3 regions of the Paenibacillus sp. lzh-N1 genome follow, and region 2 is predicted to be linked to each of the others. Evidence: a T-box and tRNA genes for the amino acid it is inferred to sense, from the RefSeq annotation. Region 2 holds a T-box; the other regions hold tRNA genes.
The links. A T-box is a leader RNA that pairs with one kind of tRNA and senses whether it is charged. The one in region 2 lies ahead of leuS (leucine--tRNA ligase), so its partner is inferred to be a tRNA-Leu.

Region 1 (5,368 bases), 180 kb from region 2:
AGCAGTAGCACCCTCTGTAACCAAAAGCGTGTTGAGTGAGATTTCATGGCGCTCCTCCTTTGATGCTGGTAATGGGGTTAGTATTTTTCTTTTTGTTTTCTTAGTTGTATGTAGGCACTAATCATGATCACTACTAGACTAATCATGGTCCACCCGTTGAGTTCCTGCAAGTGTATCCAGTTGTCCCACACAAGGAAGCATGATATAAAGACAAGCAAACCCACTGTAAGGTACATTTTGGTTTGTGCTGGACGCTTGGTACGTTTAGAAACCCAATGTATGATGCCTAGAATAAGGGCTTCCTGAAATAAAAATATACCCATTATCATTAAACTAGCTATAAAAATAGGGGACATCCGTATCCTCCTCCTAGATCTACAAACAGAATATGCAGGTTTTAAGCGGATGTGGATTCTTGGATGTAAGTTTCATTATAAATGGAGTAACCAGTTGCGCCCTGATACGATCCTGAACAAGTTGACTAAATTATACCATAACTACCGTCCTGCAATGAAAGGCGTCTAAATACCCACTCTTCCTTAATTCGTCATCATACTTTATATTCAGTGAAATATCGACATGTTGGTTTGTATACTCATACATATGAAGCTTCATTCGGAAGTTGCATTGAATTATAGGCATAATTGCAACGCGAAATCGACGGAAAAGTTTGGTATGATTAAAGTGGATTGCAAAGGAGGCCTTCATATGAATGAAGAACACAGACCATTTTCTAGTCCGGTAGATGCTGAGGGAACCAAAGCAAACTTTGATGCCAATCAGCGGAAGCTTCACTCCGAGGGAGCTTCAAGCCTGTGGCGTCAGGTCAGTAATCTGCTTATTCTGGTTGGCGTAATTGCATTGATTATTATTATAGGTCGATTACTATAATGAGATGACTGAAAAGTAAGAAAGTTTAGGACGTGATACGTTGTTAAAGGCAGCTTTACTTTTTATTTTGGCAGGCATCGCTGAAATCGGAGGTGGATATCTGATCTGGCAATGGCTGCGAGAAGGTAAGACATGGTATGTCGGACTTTGCGGCGGAGTGATTTTAGCTGTCTATGGAGTCATTGCTACCTTTCAGGTTTTCTCCTCCTTTGGGCGTGTATATGCAGCATACGGGGGTGTCTTTATTGTTCTTTCCATTGCATGGGGCTGGTGGATTGATAAAAAGACACCTGACTTGTACGATTTCATTGGTGGATTGATTTGTTTGGTAGGTATAGCTGTAATTCTGTTGCCGCGCTCAGGGGGATAGGACAAAAACCCCTTTTTTATTTTCAAAAACATGACTATAGGTCTACAAAAATAAGCTTCATATTCCGAAATAGAACTTAAGGAGGGGGTTCTATGAACTGGAATCAAATGAAGCTTAGATTGAAATTTGGCAGTGTTATGCCGAAGAGTGAAGGTAATTTCTCTTTTGGTCTCTTGTGTGGACTCTTCATCAGCATTGTATTGTGGATCTCGATTATTGGCTGGATCATGCTTATCTTCAAGTGATACTTAATAACCTGTGACCTATAATTCATGCTTTATTTGGTAAAGTCATTACGTAGCTTATCTATTCCACGGCCCACGGCTTCATCAATCATATCGGTAGCTGCAGGTGAATCGGCATCAGGGTCAGGAATCCGATCAAATCCTGGTTCACGCTTATCCAGAGATTGTTTATATTCGATTTGATCGTCAGTAAGACTCTTTTTTTCGGAGTTATGTTTTTTCATAGCACATTACACGCTCCTTCTTAGGCATGATTCAGTTCTACACTTTACATAAACGCTTATGCTCCATATTAAACGCTTATAAAATAAACCGGGAAGGATTAATCCCGCCCGGTACTTTCCAAACAACTAGCGATGCTCAATCAAATCAATCGCTCCCAGAACAACATGAGCCAGTCCGAAACCGAGAATGCCTGTAGCTGCAAGTTTGTACTTACTGCTCAGCAACACAGCGCCTGAAGCCGATACTACCGTCCCAAGAACAGTTGGAATCATACCTTCACGCATTCGTAACACCCCTTCTGGTGGTTTGGAAAGACATTTATTAGTGTAGTTCAAATGTGCACAAGTTATACAAAAAGAGATTTTTTATTATTTTTTTTAAAAAACACTTTACAATTTGATAAAATTGTCGTATTATAAGTTGGTGCCCGGTTGAACGACATTTACATATCGAGAACATTTCAATAAGCATGCTTCTCAGATACTTGTAAGATAAGAACAAGTAAGTGTAAAATAGCGTTCCTAAATACTTGCCGGGGTGGCGGAATTGGCAGACGCACAGGACTTAAAATCCTGCGGTAGGTGACTACCGTACCGGTTCGATCCCGGTCCTCGGCATACTAGATTTATCAAGGTCACATCAGCGTTAAATGAACGAAGATAACGCGAGTTCCTGTGTAGCTGTAACGGAGCAATCCGAAGGTACACAGGACCGACGAAGCGCCTCACCGTTAATATACGGAGGAGGCGTTTTTGTTTTGGCAAGATTACATGCTATAAAAATCCAGTTTAGTTTTGTGTTTTGTAAGGATAATTATGCCACCAAGTGATTTGTTATCTTAATCTGGATATTGATACATCATCCAAAAGAATGGTGGCAAAAGCATCCTGCGCTGTAACACGGAACACTAAATCTCTAGAGACTGTCCCCGAATTCCCTGAGATTGAGAAGGTACGGGAGACTCTCTCATATTGTGATGAAGGTAGCGAGTTTAGCTGAATTGTGTAGGTTTGCTCTCCTAGACTAATTTGAAGCCGACCGCCAAAAGGCCTGATCAAATTACGTACCCAGAAGGTCACACGGTATCTTCTTCCTCTACTCAGATCGGAAATCGTTTGTCTAAGCGAGACGCTGTGCCCCGGGTTAGCTGAGATTCTGACGGCTTGATTGCCACTGTGCGGGTTGGTTCTGGTAATAAAGATTTGACCTGTCACGTTGCTGACGTTTGCAATCCAAGGTGTCAAATCTTGATCTTCAAAGCCACCGTTTCTAACAACAGCCTGGGTAGGCAAAATTTTTTTCTTCTTCAATGTGTGAGATTGTATAGGGGATCTATTCATCCCTCTACGGACAGTAGTTGTACTTTTTCCAGCTTTTTTAGGTTTCATTTAAACAACTCTCTTTCCGTAAAAAATGTATTTTGTATTAGTAGTTTATGAAAGTGTGAATAATAGTGTTCATATTAAGAGAAACCAAAAATACCGTCGTAGGGCGGTATTTTTTTGGTTACGTAATACTGGGCCTTACGACCTTTTCAGTGCAGCTTTTTCGACTTTATAGTGCAAAATCTTGTAACAGAGAGTCAAAGCCCTTCTATTGCATAAGTTGCTATAATCGTTGGTACAGCAACTTTTTACAGAGAGACCATCGGAGACAAGAATGATCCCGAAAAGCGCAGGAATGCTTGTTATTCAGGGACTCTTAGCAAAGATTGCAGCATAGGAAACGCGTAGTGATGCAGATCAATTCAGCCGTATTTGAACAGTGAATTTTACGCACAAATTTTGATTTGGCCATGGAAGGTGGGTTCAGTAAAGCTGATATGAGTCTGACATACCATATGGAACAGTTAAGAGTCCGTTTTATGAATTTTATTAACTATGTATATATTGTAATGGATAAAAAAACAGGAGACATTGCCATTGTCGATCCGTCATGGGATATATTAAAAATAGAGTCATATCTTCGACAGTTGAATGGTAATCTAAGAGCCATTTTATTAACCCATTCACATTTAGATCATGTTAATTTGGTAAATCCGCTCCTGGAAAAGTATAGACCGCACGTATTCATGTCAATACAAGAAATCGATTATTACCATTTTAGATGTAAAAATTTACATCCTATTAAAGATGGGGACTTTATCAAACTTGGAGAAACAGAAATTATAAGTCTTCTGACCCCTGGGCATACCATGGGAAGTGTGTGCTATCTTTTATCCAATCACTTATTTACGGGGGATACCATTTTCATTGAAGGTTGTGGATTTTGTGATCCGAATGGAGGAGATCCGAAAGACTTATATCATAGCGTTCAAAAAATAAAGCGAGAGGTTGATAGCTCCATTCAAATTTATCCTGCTCATTCATATGGTAAAGCACCTGGTTTCCCACTCAGTCACCTTATGGATGAAAATATTTATTTTCAATTTACGAGTATGAAACCGTTTATTAATTTCAGAATGCGTCCCAACCAAAAAGGTCTATTCAATTTCAAATGAGTTGGTAAAAAGGGTGAGTTCTAAAGGGGGATAGGGCATCCACCCCCCTAAAGATAGACTGGGGTGTTGCCAAAATGGCAATTGACACTGTTTGGGCAGAGGATTATAATGGAATTATACTATTCCATTTATATGATTATATGAAAAATAAAGGAACTTGTTTGCGGTTAATCGCTGGCGGGTCACGTTAACCACTGATGAGGGACATATCGTGAGAGATTGTAGCTTATCAATCAGGATAAGTGAAAGGGCGAAGCTATGCATATACTGGCAGCGGACATTATAGGAGTTGATTTTGGCAGTATGTTTTGTTAGGAGATGAGCGGAGTGAATTGGTATGTGCTTTTTGTGCGAACGGGTAGGGAAGAAAGGGTTAAACAACTTTTTAATAAGTGGTTTGATTCTGAAGTTTACAAACCATTTATACCGATCCAAGAGAGACTTTTTAAAGTAGCAGGAACAGTCAAGAAAGAATTAGCACCTTTGTTCCCCAGTTATGTATTTATTGAGTCCAACTTACCTGACTTGCAGTTCGTAACAAGTACAAATTCAATGATTTATACTTCCAGTGATATCATTCGTTTATTGAGATATTCGAAGTTAGAAGCCTCCATGCGAGATTGCGAGAGACAAGTTTTAGAGAGTTTATGCAATGATAGATATTGTATAGAATGCTCAACTGGAATTATTGAAGGAGACAATATACGTATCATAGAAGGACCACTTAAAGGAAGAAGCAGCATAGTTAAGAAGATAGACAGGCATAAAAGACAGGCGGTTATTCAGTTAGAATTTATGGGTGATATCAGACTAGTGAACGTAGCTTTAGAAATTATTAGTAAAGTTTAAATAGAACAATTGTGAGAATATTTTTCTCCATGTGGAAGCTTTCAGAGCCCTTAAGGGATTTGAAGGTTTTTTTTGGTTTGGGCTTTCCTGTTCATAGGGGGATATGCATGTGGTCTTGTATACGGAACAGCTCATATTGACGCGGGAAGATATTGTGATGAAGGCGGCTGTAAGTTTTGTACATGCAGTTTGTCATGCCGGTGCTTCTCTCGATCCAGAGATTTTTCATTCAGATGAATGTAGCTACTTTGAGAGCCTGCTATTCCAGCGCCGAAAATCCAACTTTCT
Region 2 (5,368 bases):
AAGCTGCTCACGGAAGGCGGGATGACACCAGCCGAGTTACAAGCAAGAGTAGCGGTTCCCGGAGGGATCACCGCCGAAGCTCTCGCATTGTTGGACATCAGCCTGCATAGTGTCTTCCCTGAGCTAATACGGGCCACGCACAACAAGTATGAAGAGGACATGCAAAAGATAGATGTCTCCTTCGGCCTAAAGCCGATTAACCGGCAACAATATTAACCAGCTTACCAGGAACAGCAATTACCTTGCGAACCGTTTTACCAGTCAGTGCTTCCTGAACGCTGTCCAGCGACAAAGCAAAGGCTTCCATCGCTTTGGCATCAAGATCTTTGGCAATCGTTGCACGCTGTACAATTTTACCATTCATCTGGATGACAATTTCCACTTCTGCGTCCACCGTCCATGCTTCATCATAGGCAGGCCAAGCCGCGTACGTAATGCTCTCGTTGTGTCCCAGCAGCTGCCACAGTTCCTCGGCCAGATGCGGTGCAAGCGGAGACAGCATTTGCACGAAGTTTTCCATCGCTGCACGCGGCAGAAGGTCTGCTTTGTATGCATCATTGGTGAAGATCATCAGCTGGCTGATTGCTGTATTGAAACGCAATGCGTCCAGGTCCTCAGTTACCTTTTTCAGTGTTTTATGCCAGGTGCGTTTGAACTCGTCACTACCACCGTCATTTTTAATTTTTTCGTTCAGGCTACCATCCTCGGAAACAAACAGGCGCCATACGCGGGACAGAAAACGATGCGCTCCCTCAACGCCATTCTCATTCCATGGCTTGGTTGCTTCCAGCGGTCCCATAAACATCTCATAAATACGCAGCGTATCGGCGCCAAACGTATTTACAATATCGTCAGGATTGATGACATTACCGCGTGATTTACTCATTTTTTCATTGTTGTTGCCCAAAATCATACCCTGGTTGACCAGCTTATAGAAAGGCTCTTTAGTTTCCACTACGCCGATATCATACAGTACTTTGTGCCAGAAACGGGCATACAGCAAGTGAAGAACCGCATGTTCCGCTCCGCCAATATACAGATCAACAGGCATCCATTCGCGCTGTTTCTCTTTGGATACAAGCTCTTTATCATTTTTTGGATCAATAAAGCGCAGGTAGTACCAGCAGCTTCCTGCCCATTGCGGCATCGTATTTGTCTCACGACGTGCTTTCATACCTGTCTCAGGATCAACGATTTCTACCCAATCTGTCGCATTCGCCAGCGGGGATTCACCTGTACCTGAAGGCTTGATATTGTCCATCTCTGGCAGTACGAGCGGCAGTTGATCCTCAGGAACCGTTTTGATCGTTCCATCTTCTAGATGAATTACTGGAATCGGCTCGCCCCAATAGCGTTGGCGGCTGAACAGCCAGTCACGCAGACGATAGGTAACTTTGCCCTGTCCTTTACCCTCAGCTTCGAGCCATTCGATCATTTTCGGAATAGCTTCCTCATTGGTGAGTCCATTCAGCAAGCCTGAATTGACATGCGGGCCATCCTCGGTGTATGGCTCTTTGTCCACGTCTCCACCTTGAACGACCTCAGTAATTTTCAATCCGAACTTCTTAGCAAATTCCCAGTCACGTGTATCATGACCCGGTACTGCCATAATTGCACCTGTTCCGTAGCCTGCTAGTACATAGTCCGCAATCCAGATTGGCAGCTTTTCGCCGTTCACCGGATTCACTGCATAAGCTCCTGTGAATACGCCTGTTTTGTCTTTGGCAAGATCCGTGCGCTCCAAGTCGCTTTTCCGAGCAGCTTGTTCACGATACTGTTGTACAGCGTCCTTTTGCTCAGGTGTAGTAATCATATCCACCAATTCCTGCTCAGGGGCCAGCACACAGTAGCTTGCGCCGAACAGCGTATCTGGACGGGTTGTAAATACTGTGAGTTGCTCGTCATAGCCTTCAATTGGGAAATGAACCTCTGCACCGGTAGACTTACCAATCCAGTTCCGCTGCATATCCTTAATACTCTCGGACCAGTCCAGCTCCTCCAAATCATCCAGCAAACGATCCGCGTATTCCGTAATTTTCAGCATCCATTGACGCATTGGTTTGCGGATAACCGGATGGCCGCCACGCTCACTCTTACCGTCAATAACTTCTTCATTCGCCAGTACTGTTCCCAGTGCTGGACACCAGTTAACAGGCACTTCAGCTACATAAGCGAGACCGCGCTTATACAGCTGGATGAAGATCCACTGTGTCCATTTGTAATAATCAGGATCAGTTGTACTGATTTCACGATCCCAGTCGTATGAAAAGCCAAGTGATTTGATTTGACGGCGGAAGTTGTTTACGTTCTTCACCGTAATTTCGCGTGGGTGCTCACCTGTATCCAGCGCATGCTGCTCGGCAGGCAGACCAAAGGCGTCCCAACCCATCGGATGCAGCACGTTGTAGCCACGCATTCTTTTATAACGTGAAACAATATCTGTAGCTGTGTATCCCTCCGGATGGCCTACATGTAGACCAGCTCCAGACGGGTACGGAAACATATCCAAAGCATAAAACTTCGGTTTGCCCGGCTCTTCCCCAGTGCGGAACGTCTTGTTCTCATCCCAATATTTTTGCCATTTTGGTTCAATACTTTGCGGTTGATAGCCGTGCTTCGGCTGTGTGTCTGTCATTGTCTTTTCCTCCTCAAACGGTATGCAACAAAAAAACCTCTGCATCCCGTAGCGTGTCAGCGCTAGGGACGAGAGGTTATATTCCCGTGGTACCACCCTAGTTAGCAGAAAGCGTTCTTCGCATTCTACTCCCTTTGCACCTGATAACGGAGGTGATCCGATGCGTGTTAATAACAGGATGCTAACACCTACACAGTGCTTTCCTGCGTTGGACACATATCTCCGAGGTGAGTTCGCTTTGCACTGTCAACCGGCTTGCACCACCCGCCGGCTCTCTACATGTCCAGACAAAACTACTATTCCTCATCAGCGATTGTTTAACCGTTAATAATGGCACTATTATATTGAAAACCGCGAAAAAAGTCAAATAAAGACTACATTTGATACTAAACACCATCTTCATACTAGTTGTCCATGACACACGAATACGAATGTTTTATAATAACTCCAAGTTACAATGATTCAAGTTGAGATGAGATAAGAAAGGTGAGCTGAGACATGGCACAGATTAAAATTTTTGGGATCAAAGAAAAGCTAAATCCGATCAAAAAGCAACTTTCAGAGGTGATTCACTCTGCCGTGGTGGATGCGTTCAACTATCCTCCAAACAAGAGGTTTCATCGTTTCTTCCCTATGAATCATGAAGACTTTATATATGCCGATGGTCGCTCCGAGGCGTACACCATTATTGAGATCAGTATCTTTGAAGGCAGAACGACAGAAGCTAAGAAGCAACTCATCAACCTGTTATTTCAAAGAATTAACGATCTTTTGGGGATTTCTCCACAGGATCTTGAGATTACTATATTTGAAACCCCGAAACAGAATTGGGGCATTCGGGGTGTACCGGGTGATGAACTTCAGCTGAACTATAAAGTGAATATATGAGTGCAAAAAGACGCCCTTCATGACTTCATGAAAAGCGTCTTTCTTTTTCTATATTAGGCCAATGATTCCTGGCTATTTTACAGCGACATAAAAAAGTCTCGCCGCGTCATCTTCTGCTTCTACCCATTCAAAATCTGCATATACCTTCACATCACGAAAACCCGCTTTGGACAATTCTGCCTTCATCCAGTCTGGATCATAAGCACGCTGTACATGAATTTCCTCAAAACGCTGGTACAGATCGCGTCCTTCATGTTCTGCTTTGGCAAAGATACTGAGATGATGCTCAATTTCACAACGTGGAGTGTCCAATGCGCATGTCCAGATATACGAGATAGAGCGTTCATCCAGTACGAATGGTTGTTCTTCATCATAACGCAAAAAAGTCTGGGGGTGATGTACATCAAACAGAAAGGTTCCACCAGGCTTCAGACCAGCATACGTTCTGCGGAAAGTAGAAATGATATCTTCTTCCTCAAGTAAATAATTCAGGCAATCGCAAAAAGAAATGACAGAATCCACGGGCTCCGGTAAAATCCATTCTCGCATATCCTGCTGTATCCAGCGAACGCTTCCCTCACGAAACAATCGCTGTCCTTGAGGAGTGGTTTCCATTTTGCGACGGGCTACTGCCAGCATGTCAGAGGATAAATCGATGCCAGCCACCTCGAAACCCGAGTTAACCAGTGGAATCGTAATTGAGCCCGTTCCGCAGCCCAGCTCTGCCACTGTATGTGGCATACCGTATCGATCCCAAGCCTGCCGTGCAAAGCGCAACCAGTCCGGGTACGGCATGTCCTGCATTAGCTCATCATACACATAGGCAAACTTGCGGTAAGAAGCCATCTTTTATTCCCCATTCCCGTCCTTCGGTTTAGGCATTGTCTCCACCAGGTAGGTCCAGTTTTCTTTTTGTGTAACCAGTCCTTCCTTCATCAGCTTGCCCATCGCACGCTTGAAGGCGGATTTACTGATACCAAACCGTTGTTTGATAATATCCGGCGGCGTTGCGTCAGAATATGGCATGCCGCCACCCGGACGTTCCTTCAGAAATGCAATTAACCGATCCGCATCCTCATCACGGCCTACTTCCTTGCGTGGCGACATCGCCAGATTGACCCGACCATCTTCGCGAACAAGCGTGACCCGTACCTTAACCTCCTCGCCCAAGCGAAGCATGCGGTTACGTTCCGAGGAATGAATCATCCCTATTGCACCAAAACCAAGCACACCCCCGTCCACCAGGACGAATGTGCCCATCTGAAGCGGCTTGTACACCGTCGCCTGCACCCATGTATTAAGCCACGAACTAGGAGCATGGAAGCACAATGGAGCCAGTTCCTGCTCCCCTGCCAGCTTAGCTCGCAGTCTGCCTTGTTTGTCATGCTCCATAATGGCATACACGTAGTCACCCACACGAGGATGCAGATCCCGGTTTTCTGGCAACTCACGAATCGGCAGCAAAAGTTGACGCCCCAGTCCCATCTCCAGGAAACATCCCAAACGCGGATGCACATCGGCCACCTCGAGCTTGGCCATTTCTCCCAAAGACAAGAACGGTTTTTTCATAGTTGCAGCCAAACGGTCCTCTGTATCGTGGAAGATAAATACCTCCAGTCGTTCACCCACCTCGATTTCACGAGTCAGCTCCGTATAATGCAGCAGCACATCCTGCTCGCCGACGGTAAGGAAGTAGCCGAAAGGCGATACTTCACGATCCACCATAATGGTGACATAAGTACCAGCGATCAAACTCATACCTTCTCCACAACCTTAGCATCCGACCAGAGTCGTTCAATGTTGTAATATTCGCGTTCGTCGCGATGGAAGACATGCACTACAACA
Region 3 (5,368 bases), 1.9 Mb from region 2:
GTTCCTTTGTAGCGCTGTATTTGCCCCATTTGCTTATGCAACTACTCAGCCTGGCGAGAAAAGCACCGACACAAACAAGCATACAGAGACCCCGTTTAATCGCTCCTATCACGCTTTTGCCAAGCCCGTGGTCCTGATAGATGTAGGTCATGGCGGTGTGGATGGTGGAACAAATCACAAAGGACTTCTGGAAAAAGATATCAATCTCGCCATTGCTCAAAAACTGTACTTGATCTTACGTTCCCAGAGTTACCCTGCTGTCTTGAATCGGGACAAGGACTACGCACTGAGTGATGATAACCGTTGGTTGCAGTCCAAATCCCGGCATCTTAAAGACCTCGCCCAACGTAAAAGCTTAACAGAACAACTGCCCACTGCTGTGGTTGTAAGCCTGCATGTCAATTGGGCCAAACGTGCCGAAAAACGTGGACCCATTGTACTGTATCAAGATGAAGGCAGCAGCTATATGTTAGCTGAGCAGATCCAGCGTTCATTAAACCGCTTATTTTGCATGAATAGACAAACCATGTACGGAAAACCCTTTTATCTTCTGAATAAAATTCAACATCCCGCTGTAATAGTCGAAACGGGGTTTATCAGCAACGAACAAGACAGAGCCCTACTTTCTGGGGATCGCGGCCAAAAAAGGATTGCTGAAGCTATTGCCGAAGGCATTATTGCCCATCTGACGGCGTGGTAGTATTCGTGGCTGGATCTCCTGTCCACCCCTATACATCACGCACTAGATCGCTAATGCCTACAAACTGAGCATGTTCCTTTAATTTAGGAACCGATGAATGAAGCCCTGAGGAGGTATACATGCCGGACACGCCAACATGTCCAATCGTTACACAGGTGTTGTGCTCTGCCAACCATTCAACCACTTTGCTAAGTTGCCGATTCACATGAGCGAGTGTATGAACATCATCCAAAAAAACATCATTTCGCACCGGTGGCATTCCCTTTTTAGCGGCAAGTTCAGGCACCACTGACCAATAATTAGTTCGGCTATCAACAAAAAATAGTCCATGTTCCTTACAAACATCAAGAACGATGGACATAATGCGCTTGTCTGAGGTGACCTTGGAGCCCATATGGTTGTTCATTCCTATGGCATAAGGAACATCCTTGATTGCTGCGGTCACCTTGGCGCGTACTTCTTCATCCGTCATATTAGCCTTGATTGCTCCAGGTCCAAGCCATTCAGGCTTGCCCTGCTTGGGCTCCATTGGAAGATGGACGATAACATCATGACCACGATTATGCGCTTCCATAGCGTCCTGTTTGGTTGTTGGCAGGAAGGGCATTACAGCAACGGTGATTTTGACAGGTAAATTTAAAATCTCCTTGGTACCTTTCATGTTGTTTCCTAGATCATCAATAATGACAGCAACCCTCTTTTGCTGCTGGTTCTGTTGGTCTATTGCTTCGGCAACAGCAGTTTTACAGACTATAAATAACATACAGACTGAAATACAAAGCACTACGATGATTTGCATTCTAGATCTTGCATGGTGTACAAGCGCATAAGACGAATTCTTCCGGTTGCGTGATGCCTTTAAAGCCTTTTTTATTATATTTCTCATGTGCAGCTTCCGTCGTGTACTCATTTGCGGGTCAGCCTCCTTCTCTGTCCCTTCATTGTGTGAGTAAAACCGTTTAAATATGTATAAGGCAGATCTGAGATATAATCTCTGATCTGCCTTGAAGTGCGCATAATAACGTATATTAAAGCTGCTTACCAGTTTTTATCGATAAATTCATCACGACCGGATTGGGCTCGATCTTCCTTATAATGCTTCACATTCTTCTTGTGATAATCCTGATGATAATCCTCTGCCGGATAAAAAATTGCAGCTGGAAGAATCTCCGTTACAATTGGCTTATCAAAGCGTCCGCTTTGTACCAACTGTTCCTGGGATTGTTGTGCAAGCTCTCGTTGCTGCTCCGTATGATAAAAAATTGCAGGCTTATATTGTGTGCCTCGGTCCTGAAATTGACCTTCTCCGTCGGTAGGATCTGTTTGCGGCCAATACAATTCAAGTAGCTTTTCATAAGGAAACAGCTCAGGATCAAACGTAATCTGCACCACCTCATAGTGCCCGGTTGTTCCTGTTTTAACCTGTTCGTAGGTCGGATCGGAAATCGTCCCTCCAGTATAGCCTGAGACAATACTATGAATGCCTGGCTGCTCCTCGAACGGAGTCACCATACACCAGAAGCATCCGCCTGCAAAAGTTGCTTTCTCCATCTTTCATCCAACCTTTCAATAGCTTCATCATCAAATGCGTTATTTTCTATCATATCTTAAAAATTAAACTTATAAAAGAATTGCTTATGAACTTGAATAAAGTTCAAGCCCTCGTATTGGAATCATTGCTGGAAGTCTGTAATAATTCCGAAACATAAGAAAAGGTTTATAAAATTGCTACAATAGCAATTCTATAAACCTTTTCTAAATGGATGCGGTCGAGAGGACTCGAACCTCCACGGGGGGTTAGCCCACACGGACCTGAACCGTGCGCGTCTGCCAATTCCGCCACGACCGCATATATATTTGATCGTCTATCTCGAAAGAATCAATCTTTCTTAGCGACAAGATAGATCATACCATGCTCAAATAAAGTTGTCAAATCTTTTGTTTTTCTTTATTTCTTCTTGATAAAAAAGGAATAATACGATAATATAAGAACATAAGTTCTTAGGAACAAAAGTTCCTTTACTTCCATGACTATGAATTATCATCACATTTCCCTAAGGCGGTGAATGGTAATGATCTCTTCAGATACTACTCAGCATTCATGCTCTCTTGTGAAAAGTTATCTGCTCCTTACCTTTATTCAAAAAGTATTTGAGCGTGACAGCCTAATTCTTGAAGAAAGCGGCGTTCTGAAAACCCCTGATCTTTATGTTGAAATGGTTAACGCAGGAATAGATCGTACCGGAATCCTGCTATCTGAAATTAAACATGAATTTAAGAAGTATCACGTTCGTGTTCTAGACATACAACAAAACCACTCCGGCGTTCACGCCACCTATATATATAAAGGCGTTAAAGAGCAGTTCAGTATGCCTATGTCCGCATTCCGCAAAGAAATGTATGAACGAATGCGAGCTTATTTGGGGCTCCCTACCTCTATGCCTCATACGGCGTCTCTACCTTTACCAGAGAAATATCGCCCCGAATTACCCAATAATTCAACCCCCAAACCCCTACGCGTTGTTGGGCGAAGTTGGATTGCATCCTCTTCTGCCTATAAGCATAAATCCCCTCGCCCTGTTGCTTTTGCTGCAAGCAAAAGAGCATAATCCCCGCACTACATGCAAAAAGAAGCTTCCGCAGGCACTAACTGTGCTCGGAAGCTTCTTTCCATAAACATCACTATCATTTGTTCAGATCAATCTATTTCCCCTATTTCGAGTATGAGTTATCTGTATGGATGATTCGTTTTAATGTAGCGCCTTCTGTACACGTGTAACCCCTTGACTTAGAGCATGTCCTCCACCAACTGCAGCAGCTACAGCAACGGCTTCCATAATCTCCTGATCACTGGCTCCTTTGGAACGCGCCTCATTCACATGATAAAACGTGCACACCTCATTGTTGGCAAATAAGCCAATTCCTAGCGCAATCAGTTGCTTGGTTTTTTCATCTAAACTGCCGGCTTGAAAGCATTCTCCGGTAAAGCGATGATAGGCATGAACTACCTCGGGCAACTTATCTTCCAAATGGCTGATTTGATCCTTGTATGCATGTACTTTTTCGTCCATAACCGTCATTAACACAGCACGCCCTCTCTGTTGAGTTTTGCTTCATTACTGTGTCCGGTTTAGAGTTTCTGTATGCCTAATGAAGCACCCAGTTTTTTTATCCAATCCCCATTAGAACTCGTTTCTTAATCCAGTTCTATCGGATTGTGACGCGGCTCGCTGAACGGCTGGTATGTATAGCTGCGATCCAACTTGACCACACGTCGATTCTGGCGGCGAATAAGCACCTGTTCATCATCCCATGCCAGTACAATGCCAACCACATCGTTGGACTCCAATCCATCGCGTACGACGCGTACCTTTTCACCAGAAAGTCGATAAGCATCCAATTCTTCATCCATTATCATCCATGTCCCCTCCTTGTCCATTTTTTTCAACACAACGGCCATAATTTTATATACATGAAAAAAGTTTAAAAAGAGACCTAAACGAATCATTTAGGTCTCTTCCGTTTACTACTTATATGGATTGCCAACAGAGCAACAAATTATCCCGACTGATTTACACTGTGATCATGTTCTTTTGTATCGTTCTTCTCGTACCAGAAGTCCAGCACTTGTGCAGACAACACTCGCTGTTCTACATACTCCACTTGGTGAGCAGTAAATTCTTCTTTCCAAGAGAAAGACAATTCTTCGCATAGGTTAACCAATGTCAACAACTCAGACCAGGCCACATAGCGTTTATACCAAAAAAACTGAGGATGTTCAATCATATAGGGATACAAATCGTCGAATTCCGTATGCTTACAATCCAAGGCGCGTTCAAAATGCACTTTAGCCGCTGCCAGTTTTTCCAGAAAAAACTGTTCGGTCAATTGTTCATTCCCCATGTTGCTGCCTCCTCTCCCAAACCTTATATATATTATAAGCGAAATTGATGCTCATGCAAAGGTTATTATTAGAAATAAGGATCCGGAGTTTCGAATTGTTACTATTCAGCAAACTCTATCTTACCGTCAGCCAACGACGAAATTTTAACCAATGATTCTACACGGATGCCCTGCTCACGGATGGTTCTCGCTCCAGCCTGAAACATTTTTTCAACCGCAACTCCGAATCCAATCAACTCCGCTCCAGAGCGTTGAATAATTTTAACCATGCCTCGAGCCGCATCGCCATTAGCGATAATATCATCAATGAACAACACACGATCATGCTCATGAATAAATTGACGAGACAGCATAATATCTGTGACAATACCTTTTGTAAACGAAGGTACACGCTCACACAGCGCATCTGGATCAGCTAATAAAGTCTTTTTACGACGAGCAAATACCAACGGTACACCCAACTCCAACGCTGTCGCAAACCCGATGGCAATGCCTGAGGATTCCACGGTCACTACTCTGGTGATTTTGTCTTCCCGGAAACGGGCTGCGAACTCTCGTCCCATTTCCATTGTCAGCTCTGGATCAACCTGATGATTAAGCAATCCATCCAGCTTTAGCACCTGATCTGACGCAATCACGCCTTCATTTAAAATTCGTTTCTTTAATACTTCCATTCCATGACCTCCCACGGCATTCCTATGCGGTAAAAGTACCATACTTCACCCGCCGCTTTCAAGCTATAGCCTACTTTCCATGCGTTCATGT

Region 1: it has a tRNA-Leu gene. The T-box ahead of leuS (leucine--tRNA ligase) is inferred to sense a tRNA for this amino acid. The anticodon was not compared.
Region 3: it has a tRNA-Leu gene. The T-box ahead of leuS (leucine--tRNA ligase) is inferred to sense a tRNA for this amino acid. The anticodon was not compared.

Annotation. Positions count from the first base shown of each region.
Region 1 covers NZ_CP025696.1:3,738,503-3,743,870, forward strand. Annotated here, with positions in the region: gene C0638_RS17040 (glycosyl hydrolase) at 1-47, opposite strand, end outside; gene C0638_RS17050 (hypothetical protein) at 709-891, shown strand; gene C0638_RS17055 (YnfA family protein) at 932-1,261, shown strand; gene C0638_RS25400 (hypothetical protein) at 1,354-1,506, shown strand; gene C0638_RS17060 (hypothetical protein) at 1,539-1,730, opposite strand; gene C0638_RS17065 (hypothetical protein) at 1,857-2,015, opposite strand; tRNA gene C0638_RS17070 (tRNA-Leu) at 2,263-2,348, shown strand; gene C0638_RS17075 (carbohydrate binding domain-containing protein) at 2,565-3,119, opposite strand; gene C0638_RS17080 (MBL fold metallo-hydrolase) at 3,596-4,231, shown strand; gene loaP (antiterminator LoaP) at 4,550-5,080, shown strand; gene C0638_RS17090 (4'-phosphopantetheinyl transferase family protein) at 5,184-5,368, shown strand, end outside.
Region 2 covers NZ_CP025696.1:3,556,837-3,562,204, reverse strand. Annotated here, with positions in the region: gene comER (late competence protein ComER) at 1-216, shown strand, start outside; gene leuS (leucine--tRNA ligase) at 197-2,635, opposite strand; T-box leader at 2,697-2,954, opposite strand; gene C0638_RS16260 (tautomerase family protein) at 3,134-3,523, shown strand; gene C0638_RS16255 (class I SAM-dependent DNA methyltransferase) at 3,596-4,369, opposite strand; gene C0638_RS16250 (CvfB family protein) at 4,373-5,281, opposite strand; gene rsfS (ribosome silencing factor) at 5,278-5,368, opposite strand, start outside.
Region 3 covers NZ_CP025696.1:5,431,734-5,437,101, forward strand. Annotated here, with positions in the region: gene C0638_RS24010 (N-acetylmuramoyl-L-alanine amidase) at 1-700, shown strand, start outside; gene C0638_RS24015 (divergent polysaccharide deacetylase family protein) at 729-1,610, opposite strand; gene msrA (peptide-methionine (S)-S-oxide reductase MsrA) at 1,739-2,251, opposite strand; tRNA gene C0638_RS24025 (tRNA-Leu) at 2,465-2,549, opposite strand; gene C0638_RS24030 (YhjD family protein) at 2,773-3,309, shown strand; gene C0638_RS24035 (carboxymuconolactone decarboxylase family protein) at 3,451-3,780, opposite strand; gene C0638_RS24040 (hypothetical protein) at 3,897-4,118, opposite strand; gene C0638_RS24045 (hypothetical protein) at 4,259-4,603, opposite strand; gene C0638_RS24050 (xanthine phosphoribosyltransferase) at 4,705-5,277, opposite strand; gene C0638_RS24055 (DedA family protein) at 5,363-5,368, opposite strand, start outside.